One region of the Paraburkholderia sp. GAS33 genome, then DNA from elsewhere that is predicted to be linked to it. Evidence: predicted binding sites of a transcription regulator. Region 1 holds the regulator's gene; each other region holds the start of a gene.
What was found. Region 1 encodes HrcA, which represses chaperone genes, less so after heat shock. Its sites were predicted from a motif close to TTAGCACTCNNNNNNNNNGAGTGCTAA; they were not measured.

Region 1 (7,645 bases):
GCGAGGCGTTCAGGCAAGGAATGCGGTAAAACTCCTTGCCGCCCGCATGGACGAACTCGTCGCGGACTTCCATGCCGATTTCCTCAATAGTTTCCAGGCAATCGGCAGTAAAGCCCGGACAAAACACATCCGCGCGGCGCACCCCCGCCGCGCCCAGCTCCTTGAGCGTCGGCGCGGTATAGGGCTGCAACCACTCAGCCTTGCCGAAACGCGACTGGAACGTGACGCGGCACTCCACCGTTGTCAGCCCGAGCGCCTGCATCAACAGTGCCCCCGTTTGCTGGCACTGGTCGTGATACGGGTCACCGAGATCGAGCGTACGTTTGGGAACGCCATGGAAGCTCAGCACCAGCTTGTCGCCGGCCGCGAAATCCGGGCGTCCATGGGCATGCCAGTACTGGTGTACCTGCGCCGCCAGCGCCGCGATATACGCCGGATGATCGGCATATTGGCGGATGGTGCGGATTTCCAGCTGGTTGCGCATGCGTTTGAGCGCCGAGAATGCAGCGTCGAATGCCGTAGCCGTAGTCGACGACGAGTATTGCGGATACATCGGCACCAGCAGGACGCGCTCGGCACCCGCCAGCTTGAGCTGATTCAGCATGTCCGGGATGCCTGGCATGCCGTAGCGCATGGCGTAGTCGACGATCGCCGTGTAGCCGTTCAACTGCAGCAGATGCCGCAGACCTTCCACCTGCTTCTCCGTGAACACGCGTAACGGCGAGCCTTCCGGTGTCCATACCGCAGCATATTTCTTGGCCGACGAGCGCCCGCGAACCGGCAGGATCAGGAGCCGCAAGATCACCTGCCAGAGGACCGCGGGAATCTCCACGACACGTGGGTCGGACAGAAACTGCGCGAGGTAGCGCCGCACGGCCCGTGGCGTCGGTGCGTCGGGCGTGCCCAGATTGATCAGCAAAACCGCAACACGATGAGATGTGGCGGGTTGCGATGGCCGCTCGAGATCGAAACGCATAGGCAACAGGGCTAGCCGCGTACAGCGGGAAATCGGTTCAGGTGAGAGTCATTATAGCGGGGCGGTCCGCAGCCGATACCTGGCCATTCGGCCGATTGGCAAGCCGCGCGCCGCATCGCATCATTTGCAGCATGCAATTCGGGCTCCTGCCCGACGGAGATGCGGGCAATGGCAAGGCAATGAAACGTGCCGCGGTACCGGGGCGCAGACGCTTATTGTTGGCTGAGCGTCAGCGAGAGCAGGCGCGCGGTGATGTCGACAATCGGAATCACACGGTTGTAGGCCATGCGCGTCGGCCCGATCACGCCGAGCGTACCGACGATCTTGCCGTTCACTTCATACGGCGCGGTCACGACGCTCATTTCCTCGATCGGCACGAGATTCGACTCGCCGCCAATGAAGATTTGCACGCCCTGGGCGTGACTCGATACGTCGAGCAACTGAAGGAGGCTGGTCTTTTGGTCGAATACATCAAACAGCTTGCGCAGCCGCGCCATGTCCGAAGACAGGTCGGCCACTTCGAGCAGATTGCGCTCGCCGGAGATCAGCACGGTCTCGCCGGCGTCAGCTTCATCTGTGCTGGCCTTGACGGCGGCGTGCATCAGCGTGGTCATGTCGCCGCGCAGCTCGTCGATCTCTTCGCGCAGGCGCCGGCGCACTTCGTCGAAGGAAAGGCCGGCAAAGTGCGCATTGATGTAATTGGACGCTTCCACCAGTTGCGACGGCGAAAAATCGCGTTGCGTCGCCATGATGCGGTTCTGTACGTCGCCTTCGGGCGTGACGATGATGAGCAGGATGCGCTTGTCGGACAGGCGCATGAACTCGATCTGCTTGAAGACGTGACTGCGCCTCGGGGTCAGCACCACGCCGGCAAACTGCGACAGGCTGGACAGCACGCTCGCCGCCGCTGCAACGATCTTCTGCGGCTCGCCCGCCTGCAGCGTGGTCTTGACGGTACGGGTGACCGCTTCCTCGTCCGCCGCGGACTCGACTGTGAGCATCGTGTCGACAAACAGACGATAGCCGCGCGGCGTTGGAATGCGGCCCGCCGAGGTGTGCGGGCTGATGACAAGCCCCGCCTCTTCCAGATCGGACATCACGTTGCGGATCGTCGCCGGGCTCAGCTCCAGACCGGAGTAGCGGGACAACGTGCGCGAGCCGACCGGTTGACCTTCAGCGATATATCGCTCGATCAACGTTTTGAGGAGGGTTTGTGCGCGGGGATCTAGCATGACGGAAAAGTTTAGCTTAATGACGCGACGACCGCGAGCGCTAACAATAACAGCGTTCACGCCTTCGTTGGCGAGGCATGGGCTGCATGTGCCGGTTTGCCCGCACAACCCCTGGCGCGAACCCGCACCTGCGGGTTCGACGCAACGCATACCATCCCGCTGTCACGAGGAGTTCATCATTCTGCCGATAATCCTGCGCAGGCCGGCCGGCACGGGCCTGCAGCCCGACAGGCGCGCCCGCGTGGCGCCGGCCACCCATGTGGCCGCGGACGGTTCTTTTCAGCCCTCACCTATGGTGTAATGCCGGCATGCAAGTTACCAGTCAGTTCAAGACCGTCGCGCTCGTCGGGCGCAACAACACGCCAGGCATTGGCGAGCCGCTGACCGCGCTCGCCGCGTGCATCGCCAGGCGCGGCTTCGACGTGGTGTTCGAAGCGGACACCGCTGCGGAGATCGGCATTACCGACTACCCCGCCCTGCGCCCCGCGGAAATCGGCGCCCGCGCCGACGTGGCCGTGGTGCTGGGCGGCGACGGCACGATGCTCGGCATCGGCCGCCAGCTTGCGCCGTACCGCACGCCGCTGATCGGCATCAACCATGGGCGGGTCGGCTTCATCACCGACATCCCGATTTCAGCCATGCAGGAACTCGTGCCGCAGATGCTGAGCGGCAATTTCGAGCGCGAGGAACGCATGTTGCTGGAAGCGCGCATCATGCGCGGCGGCAGCCCCATCTACCACGCGCTGGCCTTCAACGACGTGGTGGTCAACCGCAGCGGTTTCTCGGGAATGGCGGAGCTGCACGTGGCCGTGGATGGCCGCTTCATGTACAACCAGCGCTCGGACGGACTGATCGTCGCCACGCCGACTGGATCGACCGCCTACGCGTTGTCGTCAGCCGGGCCAATCCTGCATCCACAGTTGCAAGGCATCGTGCTGGTGCCGATTGCGCCGCACGCATTGTCGAATCGCCCCATCGTGCTGCCGGACGACTCAAAGGTCAGCATCCAGATCGTCTCCGGCCGCGACGTCAACGTCAACTTCGACATGCAGTCGTTTACCGCGCTCGAACACAACGACAAGATCGAAGTGCGCCGCTCACGCCATACCGTGCCGCTCCTGCACCCGGTCGGCTACAGCCATTACGCGACGTTGCGCAAGAAGCTGCACTGGAATGAATACCCGTCGCACGAAGACGACATCAAGCCCTGAACCGATCCCGAATCCTGAATCCTGAACGAACACTGCGCCGATCCTGAGCTAACCCTGAGCACCTGGCCGCAGCCGGTAACCCAAGCTACCAGACGACCTCCATGCTTCGCCACCTCTCGATACGCGACTTCGTCATCGTCGCCGCGCTCGACCTTGAATTCGACAGCGGCTTCACGGTTTTCTCGGGCGAAACAGGCGCCGGCAAATCGATCCTGATCGACGCCCTGGCACTCGCGCTTGGCGCCCGCGCCGATGCAAGCGTCGTGCGCACCGGCGAGGCCCGCGCGGATATCACCGCGGAATTCGAAACGCACGCTCAGGTGGATCAGTGGCTCGACGAGCAGGCGTTAGGCTCGGCGAGCGGCACGAATAGTACGCACGGTGCAAACGGCGCCGGTTCGCACGACGAGACCGTCATGCTGCGGCGTGTGGTGGATGCGAACGGCCGCTCGCGTGCCTTCATCAACGGCACTGCGGCGACGCTCGCGCAACTGCGCGAGGTCGGCGAAATGCTGGTCGACATTCACGGACAGCACGCCCACCAGTTACTGATGCGCCCGGATGCGCAGCGTGAGCTATTCGATACGCACGCAGGATTGGTCGACAAGGCTGCCGCGGTGAGCCGCGCCTGGCGCGCCTGGCGCGACCGGGCGCAAGCGGTCGAAACAGCCAAAACGCGCGATCGCGAACTGCAACTCGAACGAGAGCGGCTCGCGTGGCAACTGGCCGAACTCGACAAGCTCGCCCCGCAGCCGGGTGAATGGGAAGAGGTCAACGCAGAACACAACCGTCTGTCGCATTCGGCCAACCTGATCGAAGGCGTGCAGGGAGCGCTCAACGCCCTCTCCGAGTCGGACGAGGCGATGATCACGCATCTGGCATCGATCGTCTCGAAGCTGCGCGACCTGGCGGAAATCGATCCAGCGTTAAACGATGCGCTCGCTGCGCTCGAGCCTGCTGAAATCCAGTTGCAGGAAGCTGCCTATTCGCTGAGCCACTACGCGCAAAGGCTCGAACTGGACCCCGACCGGCTCGCCCAGATCGAAAGACGTGTCGACGCCTTGCATTCGGCCGCGCGCAAATTCCGTCTGCAGCCGCAGACGCTGCCGGAGGAACACGCCGCGCGTCGCGCGCAACTGGCCGCACTGGACGCCGCCGCGGATCTGGACAGCCTGCACGCTGCCGAGGCCAAAGCAAAGGAAGCCTATCTGGCCGATGCCAAACAGCTGTCCAAAGCACGTGCCAAGGCCGCCAAGGCGCTCGGCTCGGCGGTCACCACGGGCATGCAGGAACTGTCGATGAAAGGCGGCAGTTTCGAGGTCGCACTCGTCGCGCTGCCGGAAGGCGGAGCGCATGGCCTCGAACAGGTGGAATTCCGCGTTGCCGGGCACGCCGGCGTGCCGCTCCGGCCGCTCGCCAAGGTCGCTTCAGGCGGCGAGCTGGCGCGGATCAGCCTCGCGCTCGCTGTGATCGCGAGCGCCGCCAGCCCGACCCCCACCCTGATCTTCGACGAAGTGGATACCGGTATTGGCGGTGGCGTCGCCGAAGTAGTCGGGCGTCTGCTGCATCAACTCGGTCGCGCTCGCCAGGTGCTGTGCGTCACGCACTTGCCGCAAGTGGCAGCGCGCGGCGACCATCATTTCCAGGTGGCCAAGGCATCGGACAAGAAAGGCGGTACGGTCAGCAGCGTCACGTCGCTGGACAAGGCCAGCCGGATCGAGGAAGTGGCACGCATGCTCGGCGGCCTGGAGATCACCGCCACCACCCGCAAGCACGCGAAGGAAATGCTCGCGGCGTAGACGGCAGTTACGACAGCGCCCCCCGCCCTCGCCTCACCCAAACACCCGCTTCCACAACGCCAGCACAGCCGCGCGCTCCGCCTCGACGGTCTCCGGCTCGACGCGCGCCTTCTCCATCCCGTCGAGCCTCAACCTGTGCTGCAGCTTGCGATACGTGCGATAAGCCGCGCCAACCGTCTCGGCCTCTTCCTCGCTCATCATCCCAAAGCGCGACACCTCACGCAGCAACGCGATATTGCCCGTATTGCGGATCAGCTCGGGGTCACGCGCGGCGTGCAGCAGCACCCAATACTGAACGGTGAATTCGATATCCACCATCCCGCCGCGATCGTGCTTCAGATCGAACAGCTCGGTACGGTTTGGATGGCCGGCTTCGACGCGTTCGCGCATCTCGACAATCTCTTTGGCGAGCGGCCCGGCCTCACGCGGCGTGGTCAGTACCTGCTCGCGGATCGCTTCGAAGCTCGCGCCAATCTCGGCATCGCCCGCGCAGTAGCGTGCCCGCGACAACGCCTGGTGTTCCCACACCCACGCCGTATTGGCCGCATCGCCCTCGCGTAACTGGTAGCGCCTGAACGCATCCAGATCGGTGACGAGCAGTCCCGATTCGCCGTTCGGCCGCAGCCGCAGGTCCACGTCGAACAGCGTGCCCGCACCGGTCGCCATGGTCAGCCACGTGATCAGACGCCGCGTATAGGTGGAATAGACGTCGGCGGCCGCATCGTCGGGGTCGTCGTAGAGAAAGATCAGGTCGAGGTCCGACGCGTAGCCCAGTTCCTTACCGCCCAGTTTCCCGTACGCGATGATGGCAAAACGCGGCACCTCGCGATGACGTTTGGCCAGTTGCTTCCAGACTGCCTCGAGCGTCACGTCGAGCACGGCATCGGCCAGTTCGGAGAGCCGGTCGCTCACGTGTTCCACGCTCAGCTTGCCGGCCAGATCGATCAGCAGGATGCGGAACACTTCAGCCTGGTGCGCATGGCGCAGCAAATCCATCTGTTGTTCGACGCCGTCCGCCGCGGCAAGGCGCAAGCGCAGCGTGCGCTTGAACTCGGCCCAGTCGAACGGGCTCGCAATCGCTTCGTCATCGAGCAGTTCGTCGAGCAGTTGCGGATGGCGGATCAGATAACCGGCCGCCCAATGCGAGGCGCCCAGCACCGACAGTACGCGGTGCAACGCCTGCGGATATTCGGTCAACAGCGCCAGATACGCGCCGCGCCGGCTAACGGCCTCGAGCAGGTCGAAGAAGCGCGCCACCGTGTCGCCACGCCGCGCGGGCGGCTCCAGCGTGCGCGCGGCTTCGAGCGCTCGCTGCGCGACAATATCGAAGCGCTGCCGGCTACGCTCCGCAAGCCCCGCGTAGCGCGACGAATTCCACACGGCGCGCAGGCGCGCGAGCAGCTCGGCGGGCTCGGGAATTCCCAGTTCGGCGATGCGCGCCTGCAACGCAGCTTCCGCACTATCGTCGGCCAGCGCGCTACTCCAGACCCACACCGCGGCACCGTCTTCCGGCGCACCGCAACCGTCGCGGCCGTTCACCTTGTCGGCGAAAATCTGGTCGAACTGCTGCTCGACCATCTCGCGATGCGCGTCGAGCTTCGCCATCAGCGCCGCGTAATCGTCGAAACCCATCGCACGGGCCAGCGCCGCGCGCTCTTCCGGATCCACCGGCATCGCATGCGTTTGCGCGTCATTGCGATACTGCAGCCGGTGCTCGAGTTCGCGCAGGAACCGATATGCCTGCGAGAGCCCCACACACACGACCGGCGCGATCAGACCATGCGTTGCGGCGTGGCGCAGCACGGCGAGCGTCGGCCGCACGCGCAGGCCCGCGTCCTGGCCGCCGCGAATCAACTGGAACACCTGGGCGCTAAATTCAATCTCGCGGATGCCGCCACGGCCAAGCTTGATGTCGTCGGCCTTGTCCGGCCGCATCGAGGCACGGCGCTGCGCCTCCTGGCGAATCTGCAGATGCAGCGCGCGAATCGCGCTGATCACGCCGAAGTCCAGATAGCGGCGATAGATAAACGGTGTGCAGATCGCATCGAGCTGCTTCTGCATGCGGCGTGCAGCGTCACTGCTGCCTTCGGACACAAGCCGCCCCTTGATCCAGGCGTAGCGCTCCCACTCGCGGCCCTGCACGTAAAAATACTCTTCGAGCATGCCAAGACTACACACCAGCGGTCCCGAATCGCCGTTCGGCCGCAGCCGCATATCGACGCGAAATACATAACCGTCGGCGGTCACTTCGGCTAGCGCGGCGATCAGGCGTTTGCCGAGACGCGTGAAAAAGTCCTGTGTGGCAATCGGCGGACGCTGACCGCCGGCGGTCTCGCCGTCTTCTTCGTAAATGAAGATCAGGTCGATGTCAGACGATACGTTCAGCTCGCGTCCACCCAGCTTGCCCATGCCGACCACGCCGAGCGC
Region 2 (7,645 bases), on a different contig from region 1:
GCTGCTGTTTGCAATCGGCGTGGCAGTCGGCTTCGCGAAGGACAACAACGGCGTGGCGGCGCTCGCGGGCGCGATCGGTTATCTGGTCGAAACCGTGGTGATGAAGGACATCAACGACAAGCTCAATATGGGTGTGCTGTCGGGGATTATCGCGGGTATCGTCGCCGGCATGCTGTACAACAAGTACAAGGACATCAAGCTGCCCGATTACCTCGCGTTCTTCGGAGGGAAACGCTTTGTGCCGATTGTCACGGGGGTGACCTGTCTGGTGATAGGCATTGTGCTCGGCTACGTGTGGCAACCGGTGCAAGCCGCGATCGATATCGCCGGCCACTGGTTGACCACTGCGGGTGCGATCGGAGCCTTCGTGTTCGGCGTACTAAACCGCTTGCTGCTGGTGACGGGGCTGCACCACATCCTGAACTCGCTGACGTGGTTCGTGTTCGGCTCCTTCACGCCGCCGGGCGGCGGTGCCGCAGTGACGGGCGACCTGCATCGTTTCTTCGCGGGCGATCCGACCGCGGGTACTTTCATGACGGGTTTCTTCCCGGTCATGATGTTCGGTCTGCCGGCAGCGTGCCTCGCGATGTATCACGAGGCACCGAAGGAACGCCGTGCGATGGTCTTCGGTCTGCTGGCCTCAATGGCACTGACCTCGCTGCTGACGGGCGTGACCGAGCCGATTGAATTCAGCTTCATGTTCCTCGCACCGGTGCTGTATGTGATTCACGCGCTGCTGACCGGCATTTCGCTGGCTATCTGTTCGGCGCTCGGGATTCACCTCGGCTTCACGTTCTCCGCGGGGCTGATCGACTACATCCTGAACTATGGCCTGTCGACGCGCGGCTGGTGGGCGCTGCCGCTTGGCGTGATCTACGCGGTGGTGTACTACGGTTTGTTTCGCTTCTTTATCCGCAAGTTCAACATGGCCACGCCGGGTCGCGAACCTGCCGGTGCTGACGAGCAGGTGGGGTCGTTCGACAAGGGTGGCTTCGTTGCGCCGGCAGCGGCTGCTACTGCGAGCGCGCCGCGTGCACAGCGTTACATCGCTGCTTTGGGCGGTGCGGCCAATCTGTCTATCGTCGATGCCTGTACGACGCGTCTGCGGTTGTCGGTGGTCGATCCCAGCAAGGTCTCGGAAACGGATCTCAAGACTATCGGTGCGCGTGGTGTGTTGAAGCGCGGTGCAACCAGCGTGCAGGTGATTATCGGACCGGAAGCAGACATCATCGCCGATGAAATCCGGACTGTGATTGCGCAGGGTGGTAGTGTCGAAGCGAAGCCAGTGGTGGTGCCTGCTGCGGCAGCTACGGTCGCTGCCCCGGTTGCGGGCTCGCATGGTGGGCCGCTCGATCCTGATCCGGCTCGCTGGCTCGCCGTGTTCGGCGGTGCGACCAACGTCGTTTCGCTGGATGCGATTGCATCGACCCGTCTACGTGTCGTGGTGAGCGATCCGACTGCGGTGGATCGGCAGCGCCTTGCTGCGCTCGACGTTGCGTGGGTCTCGGCGGATACGTTTCACGTCGTTGTTGGTGAGGCTGCACGGCGGTACGCGCAGGTATTGTCGGCGCGTTTGCCGGCGGCAGGCGCAACCGGTGGGGCATCGCCGCAACCGGCCTGATGCGTGCGTGTAACGCGGAAGCGGCATCAAGCGTTGCTGTGTTGCACTGAGTGATGCTGAAACGAAGAACGGCGCCCAAGGGTGCCGTTCTTCGTTTACCGCTGTCCGTGTTTGCGATTCACGCGGGCGCTGTCACTACTACTCAATCCGCCTTGCGCTTCGCGGCCGCCTCTCCCGGACGGTTCGATTCAAGCCACATCACGTTGATAATGCCAAACGAGAGCGCTACGCCAATACCGAGAATCCAGCTGAAATACCACATCATTCGCTCCTATGAGTCCGTTTCAATCGGCTCCGCTGCGTCATGCTAATAAAGGCTTCAATACATCGAATGCCGGTTTTCTTCGAGCGCGGCCGCAGTCACCTTGCCGCGCATCACGCGGTACACCCAGCTCGTATAGATCAGGATGATCGGCAAGAAAATGATCACCGCGATCAGCATGATCTGCAGCGTCATCTGGCTCGAGGTCGAGTCCCACACCGTCAGACTGCTGCGTCCATCCAATGACGACGGCATGATGAATGGGAACATCGAAAAGCCAGCCGTCAGGACCACGCCGACGATCATCAGGCCGGTGCAGATGAACACGCTCTTCTCGAAGCGTGACTTCGCGAGCAGCAACGCCAGAACGCCGCCCACCACGCCGATCACCGGTGCCGCGACCATCCACGGGTAGGTCGAGTAGTTGGTGAGCCACAGGCCGGGTGCGCCGATCACGCTCTTTAGCAAGGGGTTGGCGACCGTATCGAACGGCGCCGCGTCGACGATCTGATAACCACCGATCAACGTCGCCACCAGCACGCCAGCGAGCAGGAACAACGCCACAGCAGCGAGCGACGCGATGCGCAAGGCCACTGAGGCACGACGCGCGATCACGTCATCCGTTTTCATCTTCACAAATGCGGCGCCGTGCGCGGCCAGCATCGACACGCTGACAAGCCCGCACAACACGGCGAACGGATTCAGCAGTGCGAAGAAACTGCCGTGATAGGTGACGCGCAGGTCGGTATCGAATGCGAACGGCACGCCTTGCAGGAGGTTGCCAAAGGCGACGCCGATCACCAGCGCCGGCACGAAGCCGCCGATAAACAGCGCCCAGTCCCACGCGCTACGCCAGCGAGGGTCTTCGCGTTTGCTGCGGTAGTCGAAGCCCACCGGCCGGAAGAACAGCGAGAACAACACCAGCAGCATCGCGAAGTAGAAGCCCGAGAACGACGCCGCGTAGACGAGCGGCCATGCCGCGAACATCGCGCCGCCAGCGGTGATGAACCAGACCTGGTTGCCTTCCCATGTCGCGCCGACGGTGTTCACAACGATGCGCCGCTCGGAGTCGGTCTTCGCGATGAACGGCAGCAGGATGGCTGTGCCCATATCGAAGCCGTCGGTAACGGCGAAGCCGATCAGCAGGACGCCGATCAGGACCCACCAGATCACTTTGAGGGTTGCGTAATCCATGATGATTTTTCCCTTTTACACAGCCAGGACAGCTTGCGCAGTCTGATGGCCGATCATGCAGCAGTGGTACTCAGCGGCTTGGACGGCTGACCCTGTGGCGGCGTCTCATGGTGATACCGTCCCGTATGCAATGACGACGGACCGAGCCGCGCGTACTTGAACATCAGCGTGATTTCGATCACAAACAGCGCCGTGTAAAACACCACGAAGCCGCCGATGCTCAGGTACAGGTCCGAGGCCGTCAGACTCGAAGCCGAGAGCGTGGTGGGCAGGATGCCGGCAATGGTCCACGGCTGACGCCCCAGTTCGGCGACGATCCAGCCGAATTCCGCCGCAAGCCACGGCAATGGAATCGCCCACACGGCCCAGCGCAGGAACCAGCGGCGCTTGTCCAGCAGCAGCGAGCGCTGCGCGCAGAACCAGAATGCGAGCAGGAAGGTCACGAGGAACAGGATGCCGAGGCCAACCATCATGCGGAATGAGAAGAACACCGGCAACACCGGCGGAATCGTCTTCTTCGCCGCCTGGGCGATCTGGTCCGGCGTGGCATCCGTGACGTTGGGTGTGAACTGCTTGAGCATCAGCGCGTAGCCGAGATTGTCCTTGTGCAGCGCGAAGGCGACCTTGGCGTCGTCGGTGGCATTGCCTTGTTTGAGTTGCTGCAGCGCGCCGTACGCAATCATGCCGTCCTTGATGCGCAGCTGGTTTTGCGCGATCAGATCCTTCAGACCGAGCACCGGCTCATCGAGCGAACGCGTCGCGATGATACCGAGCGCGTATGGAATCCGGATCGCATAGTCGGTCCGTTCTTCCTTCTGGTTCGGGATGCCAAATATCGTGAATGGTGCGGGCGCCGGCGCGGTCTCCCATTCCGATTCAATGGCGGCGAGTTTGACCTGCTGGACTTCGCCGGTGCGGTAGCCGGATTCGTCGCCGAGCACGATCACGCAGACCGTCGATGCGAGGCCGAAGCCCGCCGCTATCGCGAACGAGCGTAGCGCGAATTCCGTGTCGCGCCGCTTGAGCAGGTACCACGACGAGATGCCGAGCACGAACATCGAAGCCGTCACATAGCCGGCGGAAACCGTGTGCACGAACTTCACCTGTGCAACGGGATTGAACAGCACCGCGTAGATGCTCGACAGTTCCATCCGCATGGTTTCGTAGTTGAACTCGGCGCCGACCGGATTGTTCATCCAGCCGTTGGCGACCAGAATCCACAACGCGGACAGGTTCGAACCCAGTGCAACGAGGAAGGTGACGATCAGATGCTGCACCCGTGACAACCGTGGCCAGCCGAAGAAGAACAGGCCGACGAAGGTCGACTCGAGGAAGAACGCCATCAGCCCTTCGACCGCGAGCGGCACGCCGAAGATATCGCCGACGTAATGGGAGTAGTACGACCAGTTGGTGCCGAACTGGAACTCCAGCGTGAGACCAGTGGTGACGCCCATCGCGAAGTTGATGCCGAACAGCTTGCCCCAGAACTGCGTCATGTCCTTGTAGATCTGCTTGCCGGTCATCACGTAGACGGATTCCATGATGACAAGCAGCCAGGACAGTCCGAGCGTAAGGGGTACGAACAAAAAGTGATAAAGCGCCGTCACCGCAAACTGGAGACGCGAGAGGTCGACGACTTCGCTACCGGGCATGTTGATCACCTTGAGACGGATGCGGGGCGGGCGCGGAGAGCAGCGCCTGCGCGACGAGCGCGGGCGGCATGGACATGTTCTCCGCCATGGGATGATTGAAAAACGCGTACTTGAGCACCATCAGGAGTGCAAATTTGATGGCAAGCACGATGGCGATATCTCGCCCGAAGGTCGGTCCGCGTGCCCAGGCGGCGATTCGCGCGCGCAGGGCAGGGCGAGGCGGAGTCCTCTCGTGTAGCGTTATGGTCATGATCGGTCGATGGTTCGACTTCACACCGGTTTACCCGGCCGGATCCAGGCCGCGCAGACGGCTTGGAGAATGCATAACGATATTAAGATAGGGGCTGGCAGCGAGGAAGTTCGCGACTGTGGCATTGGGTCGCGTAGGCATGCCGTCCACGTCACTAATACAAGCAACCTTGCGCTACGTCAAGGAAATGGGGTGGGGTTGCGACGTGGTAAATGAAAAAGCCCCGCCGTCTTACGAGGGCAGGGCTGATGTCTTACAGAGCGCGGGCGAGTGTCTGACGGCGCCGAGTGCCGCCTATTTTGCGTTAAGCGTACTCGTTCAATGCGCTGCGCATTTTCTTCATGGCGCTCGCCTCGATCTGGCGAATGCGCTCGGCCGACACGCCGAATTCGTCTGCCAGGTCGTGCAGCGTCGAACCACCCGAACCGTCATCCTGCACCTGCAGCCAGCGGGCTTCGATAATCCGGCGGCTGCGTGCGTCCAGCGATTCGAGGGCGCTGGCGATGCCGTCGCTTTGCAGCTTGTCGCGTTGACGTGCTGCCAGCACGGCGGTCGGTTCGCTATGCGAATCGGCCAGATAGGCGATCGGCGCGTACGATTCCTCGCCGTCCTCCACCTGACCTTCCAGGGCGATATCGCCACCGGACAGGCGCGTTTCCATCTCGGCCACTTCCTCGCGCTTGACGTTCAGTTCCTTGGCGAGACCTTCGATCTCGTCCGGCGTGAACGCGCCCAAGCCTTGCTTGTGGCTGCGCAGGTTGAAGAACAGCTTGCGCTGCGCCTTGGTGGTGGCGACCTTCACCATGCGCCAGTTGCGCAGGATGTATTCGTGGATCTCGGCCTTGATCCAGTGCATGGCGTACGACACGAGACGCACGTTCTGCTCCGGATCGAAGCGCTTCACGGCCTTCATCAGGCCGATATTGCCTTCCTGGATCAGGTCGGCATGCGGCAGGCCATAGCCCAGATAGTTGCGCGCGATCGACACCACCAGTCGCAAATGCGACAGGACGAGGCGGCGCGCGGACTCCAGGTTACCCTGCTCGCGAAATTCGGTGGCGAACTGTCGTTCCTCCGCCGGCGTCAGCATCGGAATCCGGTTCACGGCCTGGATGTAGGCGTCGATATTGCCCAGTTGACCGGGCAGCAGCGAAGAATGCGAGAGCGCCAGTGCACCTGCCGAAGCGGCCTTAGCCGACGACGGGCTCAGAGTACTCGGAAGGGTCATTGCGTTGCTCACGTAGAAAACTCCTTTGGAATCAGCCAAAAGCTCAGTCGAACTTCGACTCCAGCGTGGATGTTAGCACTCTCAATATCCGAGTGCTAATACTTAGAGTATGTGGGGGTATCATGGTTCCCGTCTGGCTATTGAAATTTGATTTTCAATAGCATCATACGCTTTCTACGCTTTGACGGGGATGAGCGTAGGATTTGCTCTGGATGGGGGCGCCTTGGTGGACTGCCACCGGTTTTCGGCCTTTTCGAGTATTGGTCTGCTGAATTCCGGCTTTCTTCTTATGGTTTCTTGCGCCCGCGGCTTCGGGTATATGGGGTGCAGGACCGGCTTTTTCAAGGGCAATTTATGCGCGGTGGGTACCGCGATTGAAGTTGGATCGCGGCCGCGCCGCAATGTTCCTGCGTCCCCTCGACAGCCGACGTGGGGGTGGGCTTCGTATGTCGGCAGCAGCGTCTGGCGGTCTACCGGTTTTGGCGTCCTTCGCGAACGGCGGTATCAAAGAGCCCAAACCTGGTATAAATTTCAGCCAGCTATATTTGCAACGTAACTTCTAAGACCGCGGCCGCTGTCGGCCCGTCGAGGCAAAGGGGCTGAGCAATGTCCGCAAAGGTGATCGAGGCGATTCGTGGGCTCGAGCGCGACCGCTTTCGAGCGATGGTCGATGGCAACGGACCGTTGCTCGACTCGCTGCTCTCCGAGACCGTCAGCTATGTCCACACGAATGGCAAACGGGAAACGAAGCGGCAGTTCATCGACGGAATCACAGCGGGGCGCCGTCGTTATCGGCAGATCGAGATCCAGTCACAGGAGGTGCTGCCGGTGGGGCGTGAAACCTGTGTGATCGTCACGGGGCGAGCGCTCATCGAGATGGAGGCGAACAACGGCGCGTTGCTGTTCCCGATTGCCTATACGGCACTGCATGCGCAGGAAGACGGTGAGTGGCGGCTGGTCGCATGGCAGGCAACGCGTTGCGCGATCGAGTGAGGCCGGTGGGCTTCTCTCGCCGGGACGCTGGTTGAGCGACCCGTGCTCGTAGGCGCGGCAGATCGTGCCGCGCTTTCTTAAGGTTGTTGTCTGCTTTTGCGTCTGAGTTGAGCAGCCGGTTGCCGTCAGGCCGCGACTCTACGGTCGCGCTCTTGCCACGCCGCCGGATTTACCACTTCTGCCATATCTGTCCCGGCCGCCTCGTTTGTTCCGATTGCCCGGTTCACCGCGCTGACAACGGCATCCACGACCGCCGTCGCAGCTTCCGGGCTAACTCCAACGCCGTAACGGACCGCGTGCTCTCCGACCCTGCAGCCCACGAACACCGCCGTGCGCCCATCGGTGGTACGCGTGTTTTCAAACGAGATGACCTCAATCGTCTGCCCCGCAACTGCAGCGAACGCGGCGGCGACGCGCCGGGCGTGTTGCTCGTGCGGCGCATGTT
Region 3 (7,645 bases), on a different contig from region 1:
TCAGGGGTCTTCTTACCCTTGACCGACGCTCGCGAGCGGCTTGTGGGTCGATCTGAGAGGTCGATTTTTTTGCTTGTCGATTGCAAAAGCGAGGCAGCGACTTTTTCAACAGTATCGGCCACTTTCAGACAGTCGACATCGCCGCCGAATCGCTGACAATCGCCGTGAAAACGGGCGGCAATTTGGCCGCTTCAGCCACATGAGATACCTCGATGAGCCGTGACGAGATGAGCAGCGCTTTGAAAGCGCGTTTTGTCCCCGCGCTTCGCCAGCTTGGGTTCAAGGGTTCTTTGCCCCATTTTCGGCGACAACGAGATAGTCGGGTTGACCTTTTGACGGTGCAGTTCGATCGCCATGGAGGGGGCTTCGTCGTGGAGCTAGCTCAATGCGGCGCAGAGGGTATCACGACCCATTGGGGGAAAATCATTCCTGCAGCCAAGGTCAAGGCACACGATCTACATCCCCGTCAGCGCCATAGACTCGGGGCGTCTGGACCGAATAAGGACTACTGGTTTCGATTCGACGAGGGTACTTCGCCAAAGGCTGTCGCAGATACGCTATGCGCTCACATCGACGAGGCTGAGCGTTGGTGGGGCTAGTCGCTATCGACCCCTTTGCGGTGGCTATAGCCGCTCGGTCGCCTGCGGTCGAATCCTTCGCGGTGATCTTCGGCCAGCAACAGGCATTCGACATGGGCATCAAGACTGGTGACAATCGCAGATGCGTCGGCTGGACCATTTCGAATGCCGCATTGGAGTTGCAATGGCAAAGCATGGGCAATTCATCACGTTAGGTCGGTCAGTCATCGCATATCCGATAGCCGTGGCTGCGGGTGCGATGACGTTTATTCCAGCCCTTATTGTCGGAAGTACGCAACTCCCTGGTGTCGTCGCAAAGCACGGATTTGTGTTTAGCATTCCTCATGTTGTCGGAGCTGAGCTGGGCGCTGCCCTATTGGGCCTCGCGATTTTTGCGTTGCCGCTCTTCCCCTTCTACGTAGCCGGAATGATCGTTGCCAACAAAGCCGGAACGAGGCACTGGCTTTATTTCGCGACTATGGGCGTGGTGCTGTCCGTGGGCCTCTGGGCGGGCATGATCTTTTTGTCCCCCCGCGTTGACAACGAACATTTCGCATTCAGCGTGCTGATCCGGCTCGTTGCTCCCGTTGGGGTAGTGAGCGGTCTTGCTTGCTGGCTGTTCCTCTATCTTACGTGGCTGCGTGAGGCCTCATAGCCGTCGTCCGATTCTTCTTTTGAATGTCTGCTGTCGGCAAAGGCCGTGGTCCGCTGTGGGTCGACACGCGACGATCGCCGTTTCGTACAGATGGGTCATCCGTCTGCATACTTGGCGCGATTGAGCGCACATACGACGGCGGGCGGCTGAGTACGGGCGGCGTTCAAAGAAAGCACGTCTTTCGGGCGGTCCAGTAAATTCCCTACTTTCGGGTCTAGCCACCTTCGAACACTCCCACTGGGGTGCCGTCAGGGAGACGAACTGGATCACCTGCCAGAACTCTGTGCATCGGCTGCACCTGATAGCCGCAAGCCGCATCATCTTTTTCGAACTTCCCGGGCTTGGATGAGAAATGAGATCGATTCCGGGGGTTTACCCTAGATTGAATGTCAGTCGTTACGTTTTGCGGAACGATGGTCGTCAGAAATCGCTGGGTGGCCAGCAGCGTGCGCAACCCTGCGGCACGGCTACGTGGGTTATAAGTCATTGTTTTTATGGAATGTTCGCCCTGTTGGCGCGTCCGAGCGCAGGTCACGAGTTCAAACTTAAGTGAACAAAGTTCAAAGTTAAGTGAATCTCGACAACCCCCGCAAAAAATTCCCACCCCCATCCTTCTTGAATTTGTCACCGCCCGTCCATATAATTGGCACTCGCTGCACGAGAGTGCTAACAACATCGCCGGCTGGCCCAGCCAGCCGGGTTTTCTCAGCGTTCTTCAGTCTCAATCAAGAGAGGAGTATGTATGAACCTTCGTCCTTTGCATGATCGCGTGATCGTCAAACGTCTGGATCAAGAAACCAAGACCGCGTCGGGCATCGTGATCCCCGAAGCCGCAGCAGAAAAGCCGGATCAAGGCGAAATTCTGGCAGTCGGCCCGGGCAAGCGTGACGACAAGGGCGCACAAATCGCGCTCGACGTGAAGGTTGGTGACCGCGTCCTGTTCGGCAAGTACGCAGGCCAGACCGTTAAGGTCGACGGCAGCGAACTGCTCGTGATGCGCGAAGAAGACATCATGGCCGTGGTGCAGAAGTAAGCGCAAAGCGCTACTTACCCGGTTATATCCCAAGAATTCAAGGAGTTAGAAGATGGCAGCTAAAGACGTCGTATTCGGTGATTCCGCCCGTGCCAAGATGGTTGAAGGCGTGAACATCCTCGCGAACGCTGTGAAGGTCACGCTGGGTCCGAAGGGCCGCAACGTTGTCCTGGAGCGCAGCTTCGGCGGCCCGACGGTCACCAAGGACGGTGTGTCGGTCGCGAAAGAGATCGAACTGAAAGACAAGCTCCAGAACATGGGCGCGCAAATGGTCAAGGAAGTGGCTTCCAAGACCAGCGACAACGCAGGTGACGGCACCACGACCGCAACGGTCCTGGCCCAGTCCATCGTTCGCGAAGGCATGAAGTACGTTGCATCGGGCATGAACCCGATGGACCTGAAGCGCGGTATCGACAAGGCTGTGACTGCAGCTATCGAAGAACTGCGCAAGATCAGCAAGCCGTGCACGACCAACAAGGAAATCGCTCAGGTTGGCGCGATTTCGGCAAACAGCGACTCGTCGATCGGCGATCGTATCGCTGAAGCAATGGACAAGGTCGGCAAGGAAGGCGTCATCACGGTTGAAGACGGCAAGTCGCTGCAAGACGAGCTGGACGTGGTTGAAGGCATGCAGTTCGACCGCGGCTACCTGTCGCCGTACTTCATCAACAATCCGGACAAGCAAGTTGCTGTGCTCGACAACCCGTTCGTGCTGCTGCACGACAAGAAGGTGTCGAACATTCGTGACCTCCTCCCGGTTCTGGAACAAGTCGCCAAGGCTGGCCGTCCGCTGCTGATCATCGCAGAAGACGTCGAAGGCGAAGCTCTGGCAACGCTGGTTGTGAACAACATCCGCGGCATTCTGAAGACTGTTGCTGTCAAGGCTCCGGGCTTCGGTGATCGTCGTAAGGCCATGCTGGAAGACATCGCGATCCTGACCGGCGGTCAAGTTATCGCTGAAGAAACCGGCCTGACGCTCGAAAAGGCAACGCTGGCTGAACTGGGTCAAGCCAAGCGTATCGAAGTGGGCAAGGAAAACACCACGATCATCGACGGCGCTGGTGAAGGTGCCAACATTGAAGCGCGCGTGAAGCAAGTTCGCACGCAAATCGAAGAAGCAACGTCGGACTACGACCGTGAAAAGCTGCAAGAGCGCGTGGCCAAGCTGGCCGGCGGTGTTGCAGTGATCAAGGTCGGCGCTGCGACCGAAGTCGAAATGAAGGAAAAGAAGGCGCGTGTCGAAGACGCACTGCACGCAACGCGCGCAGCTGTGGAAGAAGGCATCGTGGCCGGCGGCGGTGTTGCACTGATCCGCGCTCGTACGGCAATCGCCGGTCTGAAGGGCGCTAACGCCGATCAAGACGCAGGCATCAAGATTGTTCTGCGCGCAATGGAAGAACCGCTGCGCCAGATCGTCACGAACGGCGGCGAAGAAGCCAGCGTCGTGGTGGCAGCAGTTGCAGCAGGCACGGGCAACTACGGCTACAACGCAGCAACCGGCGAGTACGTCGACCTGGTCGACGCTGGTGTTGTGGACCCGACGAAGGTCACGCGCACGGCACTGCAAAACGCAGCATCGGTGGCAGGTCTCCTGCTGACGACCGACGCAGCTGTTTGCGAACTGCCGAAGGAAGATGCTCCGATGGGCGGCGGCGGAATGCCGGGCGGCATGGGCGGCATGGGCATGGACATGTAATTTCGGATGGGGCTCCTCCGGGAGCCTCGTATCGAAACACATGGGGGCGGCGCGCTGTAAGGCGTGCTTCCCAAAAGAGAAAACCCGCAGCGATGCGGGTTTTTTCGTTTCCGAAGCCAGATGGATCTTTTATTTAGGGCTTCAGGAGATACGTCTCATGCAGATAGTCGAAGATCCCCGCCACGCTCGCGTCTTTGCTCTGCGTCGCGGTATCCACGCGTAACTCCGGGTTGGCCGGAGCCTCGTAGGGTGCGGACACACCGGTAAACGCCGTGATTGCGCCAGCCCGTGCTTTGGCATACAGACCCTTGGGATCGCGCCGCGCGCAGTCATCCACGGAAGCGGAGAGATAGGTCTCGACAAACCGGTCAGGCCCAATGATCTCGCGCGCCATGGCTCGATCTTCGCCCATCGGCGAAATCAACGCGGTAATCACAATCAGACCTGCATCGTTCATCAACTGGGCAACATGCGCCACGCGGCGGATATTCTCGCGCCGGTCTTCTTTGCTGAAACCGAGATCGCTGGCCAGGCCGTGCCGGACGTTGTCGCCGTCTAGCACATAGCACGGGTGACCCAAGGCGATGAGCTGTCGTTCCAGTTCATACGCAATCGTGGATTTTCCGGCCCCGGACAACCCGGTGAGCCAGACCGTGACGGCCTTCTGCTGGAACATCCGCGCGCGGTCCTGGACGTCTACCGAACCGCTGACGCGTTGCAGGAACGCTTGTGCAGGCTTGGCGGACGCCACGGATTTGCTTGCTTCGGGGGTGGTTCGAGCGCCATGGCCGGTGTCCGGGAGGTCGGGGCTGGCGTCAGAAGGGGAGCGGACGTAGGCGTGTGAATTGTCCACTTTAAAGATTCCCGCTGGGGTCAATGCCAGTCAATTGACCGGGGTGCCTAATCGAATGTTCGTTGCGGCAGGAACCGATCGCGCACGCGTGATCGCGCTGAGGCGAGTGAAAAGACGGGGTCCGAGGTGGCATAAGGGGCGCCGGCGACATTACAGTTCGTAAATTCTACTGGCTGATAAGCAATCCAGTTGTAACGTTTGATTACGTTTGTAATCAGGACGTGCGAATTTTCTGCTTGAACACCGCGTGCCAACGTGGGTACGTGATGATTCGTAACACGATTGACTGGCTGTTGTGGGAGCAAGGCGGTGCCAAAGGAGGCTAGCCCAGCGAGGGCTTGAAACAGCTGAGTTTGAGGATGTCCCTCAGGGGAGAAGGCATCGGGCCAATGCTGTCGGCGGCGCTGTCTTGAGCGGCGCGCAGAAACCCATGAAAGGCTGGAGTCGGTGCTGCGTAAGCTTGAGAGGTAAGCGCAGGAAATAATCCAGGGCGTACCGGCCGCCCGCGACCGGCCCCGCCCCGCATCGCTTAGTGCCGCGCTTCTCCCGGCGGCGCATCTTTCGCGCTACCCAGCGGCGTTTCTTCGTCGCTACTGCGGGCCCAGAAAAACCGGTCCGGCAGATAGGCCCCCATCCCGGGACGAAACGCGTTGCGCATGGCCTGATACAGATACTCCTGAGCTTCGCGCACAGCTTCAGCCGGGTCCTGACCGTTGGCCAGCAACGCTGCAATAGCAGCGCCCAGCGTGTCGGTCAAACCCATGATGCGGTGCGGGCCACGGTCCCACATATCCTGACGCAACTGGCCGTCGTCGCTGAAAAGCGTATTGACGAGCCGGTGAGTGCCGGTTTCCGTGGACAGGATGTATTCGCAGCCTTGCGATAGCAGGTGCGAGATTGCCGCGTCGAGACTCGGCGCCTCGGCGTCCCCGTCCGGCTGCGCGAGCGCGAGCAGGGTGGCGTGATCGGCCACAAGCAATGTGGTTTGTGGTGCGAGCAGGTCGGCAATCGCTTCGCGCAGTTCGTCGGCGGCGAGCACGTGCTCGTCGTCCAGCGTGAAATCGGGAGCGAGGATCAGCGGAATATCGTCGTAGTCGGCCACGACTTCGGCGATTGCGCTCACCACTTCCGCTCGCGTGGCGGCTCCTACCTTGAAGGCGGCGATGGGCATGTCTTCGAGCAGCATGCGCGCCTGGGTTGCAACGACTTCCGGATCCAGCCCGGTGACTTCGTCGCAGTTTGCCGAGTCGCGCACGGTGAAACCCGTCAGCACGCTGACGCCGTGGCAGCCCATGCTGGCTAGCGTCATCAGGTCGGCTTGCAGGCCGGAGGCACCCGTCGGATCGGAGAGGCCGAAGGTGAGAACGATCGGAGGCGTGTCGCTGGGCATGAAAATGGTTGGCAGGAAGTAGGCGTATGTAAGCGCGCAGCGTGGGCGCAGTCGCCTCAATTATGCGGCCTAAAGCGCTAACGGGGCGTTTTTTCGCATCCGCAGAGGACTTTGCGCACTGAATCGGGGCATCGTGCCGCGCCTTGTCCAGCTTCGTCTGCGGCGCGCCTGCGGCACGTCAACGTGGCGACTTTCGATTGCTAGGCATTGGGGCGGCAACACGGTACCATCATGGCTCTCGTTTCAACGCTCTTTTTGACGCGACACAAGAATGGAATATAGAAGCTGGATGTGCCTGATCTGCGGCTGGATCTACGACGAAGAAGCCGGATTGCCAGATGAAGGAATCGCGCCGGGCACGCGTTGGGAAGATGTTCCCATTAACTGGACCTGCCCCGAATGCGGAGCCCGCAAGGAAGACTTCGAGATGGTCCAGATCTGACCGTCGCAAGCGTCGCGCGTCCCGACGGGCGGCGTGATCGCGTTCGTCGGCTTGTCCGTGTTCATGTCGCCTGCCCATGATCCCTCGATCCGCATCACCTGTCTCTTTCGACGCACTGCCCAACCCGCGTGGCGGGTCGGTCCGTTCCGCGGAACTCGCGCTCGCTGAGGCGCAGCTTGCGCTCGAGCAGCGCGGCGACGCGGCGGCTGCGCTGTTGCGCGCGGCGCAGGCTTTCCGCGAGGCGGGCTGGCTCGGGGCGCAGAAGCTGGCAGATGCCTTGGTGCTGGTCTCGCCATTAACGGCTGCGGAACTACCCGAAGAACCTGACGCGCGTCAGGTGTTCACTGAGGCCTTGCACGATTTCCGTGCAGCGACCACGCGGCACAACCTGCGCGAGCTGTCCTGCTCGCCGATTCTGTACGGCCACTATCAGGCGCTCAGTGCACTGATTTCGCAGCGCACACCGGGCTTCACGGTCACCTACGAAGATTTTGCGCTGGCGGTGCGGCCGTTGCCGCCTGTGTCGTTCAGCGGGCAGCCGGCGGAGCGTCTCGCTCACTTGCGGGCTCGCTACGAGCGGGCCTTGTTGCCGGTGTTGCGGGCGCATTCGAGTGACGGAGCGGCCAGCGCTGCCGTAGCCGCGCTGACGCGCGCCGCGCTCGATGAACTCGACGCGTGCCTCGCCGAACTCGCGGGCCCCGATCCCTACGACTTCTGGCGTCTCGCTTCGGCATGTGCCCGCTCGCTGCGCGTGAGCGGTCACTTAGTCGGGGACGCAGACGCGCGGCGCTTCCACGCACGTTGCAATCTCGCGCTGGCGGATCATGCCCGCGGCTCGACGCTCGCTTCGCGCTCGCTGGTACGTGCGACGCTGGCGCTGCTCTGGCGCGATTACGCGCTCTTCGGTGCTGCAGCGGAGGATGCCGAACACGTCGAACTGCTGCACGATTACGGCTTGACTGTGGACTGGCACGTTGCCGCCACCCAGGAGTCGGAGG

Region 2: rpoH (RNA polymerase sigma factor RpoH) is a predicted target of HrcA. The motif match lies at 6,280-6,306, and genes of this name have one in related genera.
Region 3: groES (co-chaperone GroES) is a predicted target of HrcA. The motif match lies at 1,877-1,903, and genes of this name have one in related genera.

What each region holds. Positions count from the first base shown of each region.
Region 1 is NZ_JBNDMP010000023.1:44,300-51,944, reverse strand. Features, by position in the region: gene hemH (ferrochelatase) at 1-976, opposite strand, end outside; gene hrcA (heat-inducible transcriptional repressor HrcA) at 1,189-2,208, opposite strand; gene P3T24_RS37275 (NAD kinase) at 2,517-3,419, shown strand; gene recN (DNA repair protein RecN) at 3,521-5,218, shown strand; gene glnE (bifunctional [glutamate--ammonia ligase]-adenylyl-L-tyrosine phosphorylase/[glutamate--ammonia-ligase] adenylyltransferase) at 5,252-7,645, opposite strand, start outside.
Region 2 is NZ_JBNDMP010000005.1:544,084-551,728, forward strand. Features, by position in the region: gene nagE (N-acetylglucosamine-specific PTS transporter subunit IIBC) at 1-1,621, shown strand, start outside; gene cydX (cytochrome bd-I oxidase subunit CydX) at 1,764-1,883, opposite strand; gene cydB (cytochrome d ubiquinol oxidase subunit II) at 1,941-3,077, opposite strand; gene P3T24_RS19020 (cytochrome ubiquinol oxidase subunit I) at 3,131-4,729, opposite strand; gene cydP (cytochrome oxidase putative small subunit CydP) at 4,719-4,979, opposite strand; gene rpoH (RNA polymerase sigma factor RpoH) at 5,284-6,219, opposite strand; partial or broken gene P3T24_RS19035 (acyloxyacyl hydrolase) at 6,631-6,770, shown strand; gene P3T24_RS19040 (nuclear transport factor 2 family protein) at 6,814-7,200, shown strand; gene leuA (2-isopropylmalate synthase) at 7,326-7,645, opposite strand, start outside.
Region 3 is NZ_JBNDMP010000011.1:95,398-103,042, reverse strand. Features, by position in the region: gene P3T24_RS28865 (hypothetical protein) at 1-122, opposite strand, end outside; gene P3T24_RS28860 (hypothetical protein) at 192-356, opposite strand; gene P3T24_RS28855 (DUF4304 domain-containing protein) at 291-599, shown strand; gene P3T24_RS28850 (hypothetical protein) at 763-1,233, shown strand; gene groES (co-chaperone GroES) at 1,976-2,266, shown strand; gene groL (chaperonin GroEL) at 2,319-3,962, shown strand; gene cysC (adenylyl-sulfate kinase) at 4,096-4,713, opposite strand; gene P3T24_RS28830 (hydroxymethylpyrimidine/phosphomethylpyrimidine kinase) at 5,345-6,205, opposite strand; gene P3T24_RS28825 (rubredoxin) at 6,477-6,647, shown strand; gene P3T24_RS28820 (hypothetical protein) at 6,724-7,645, shown strand, end outside.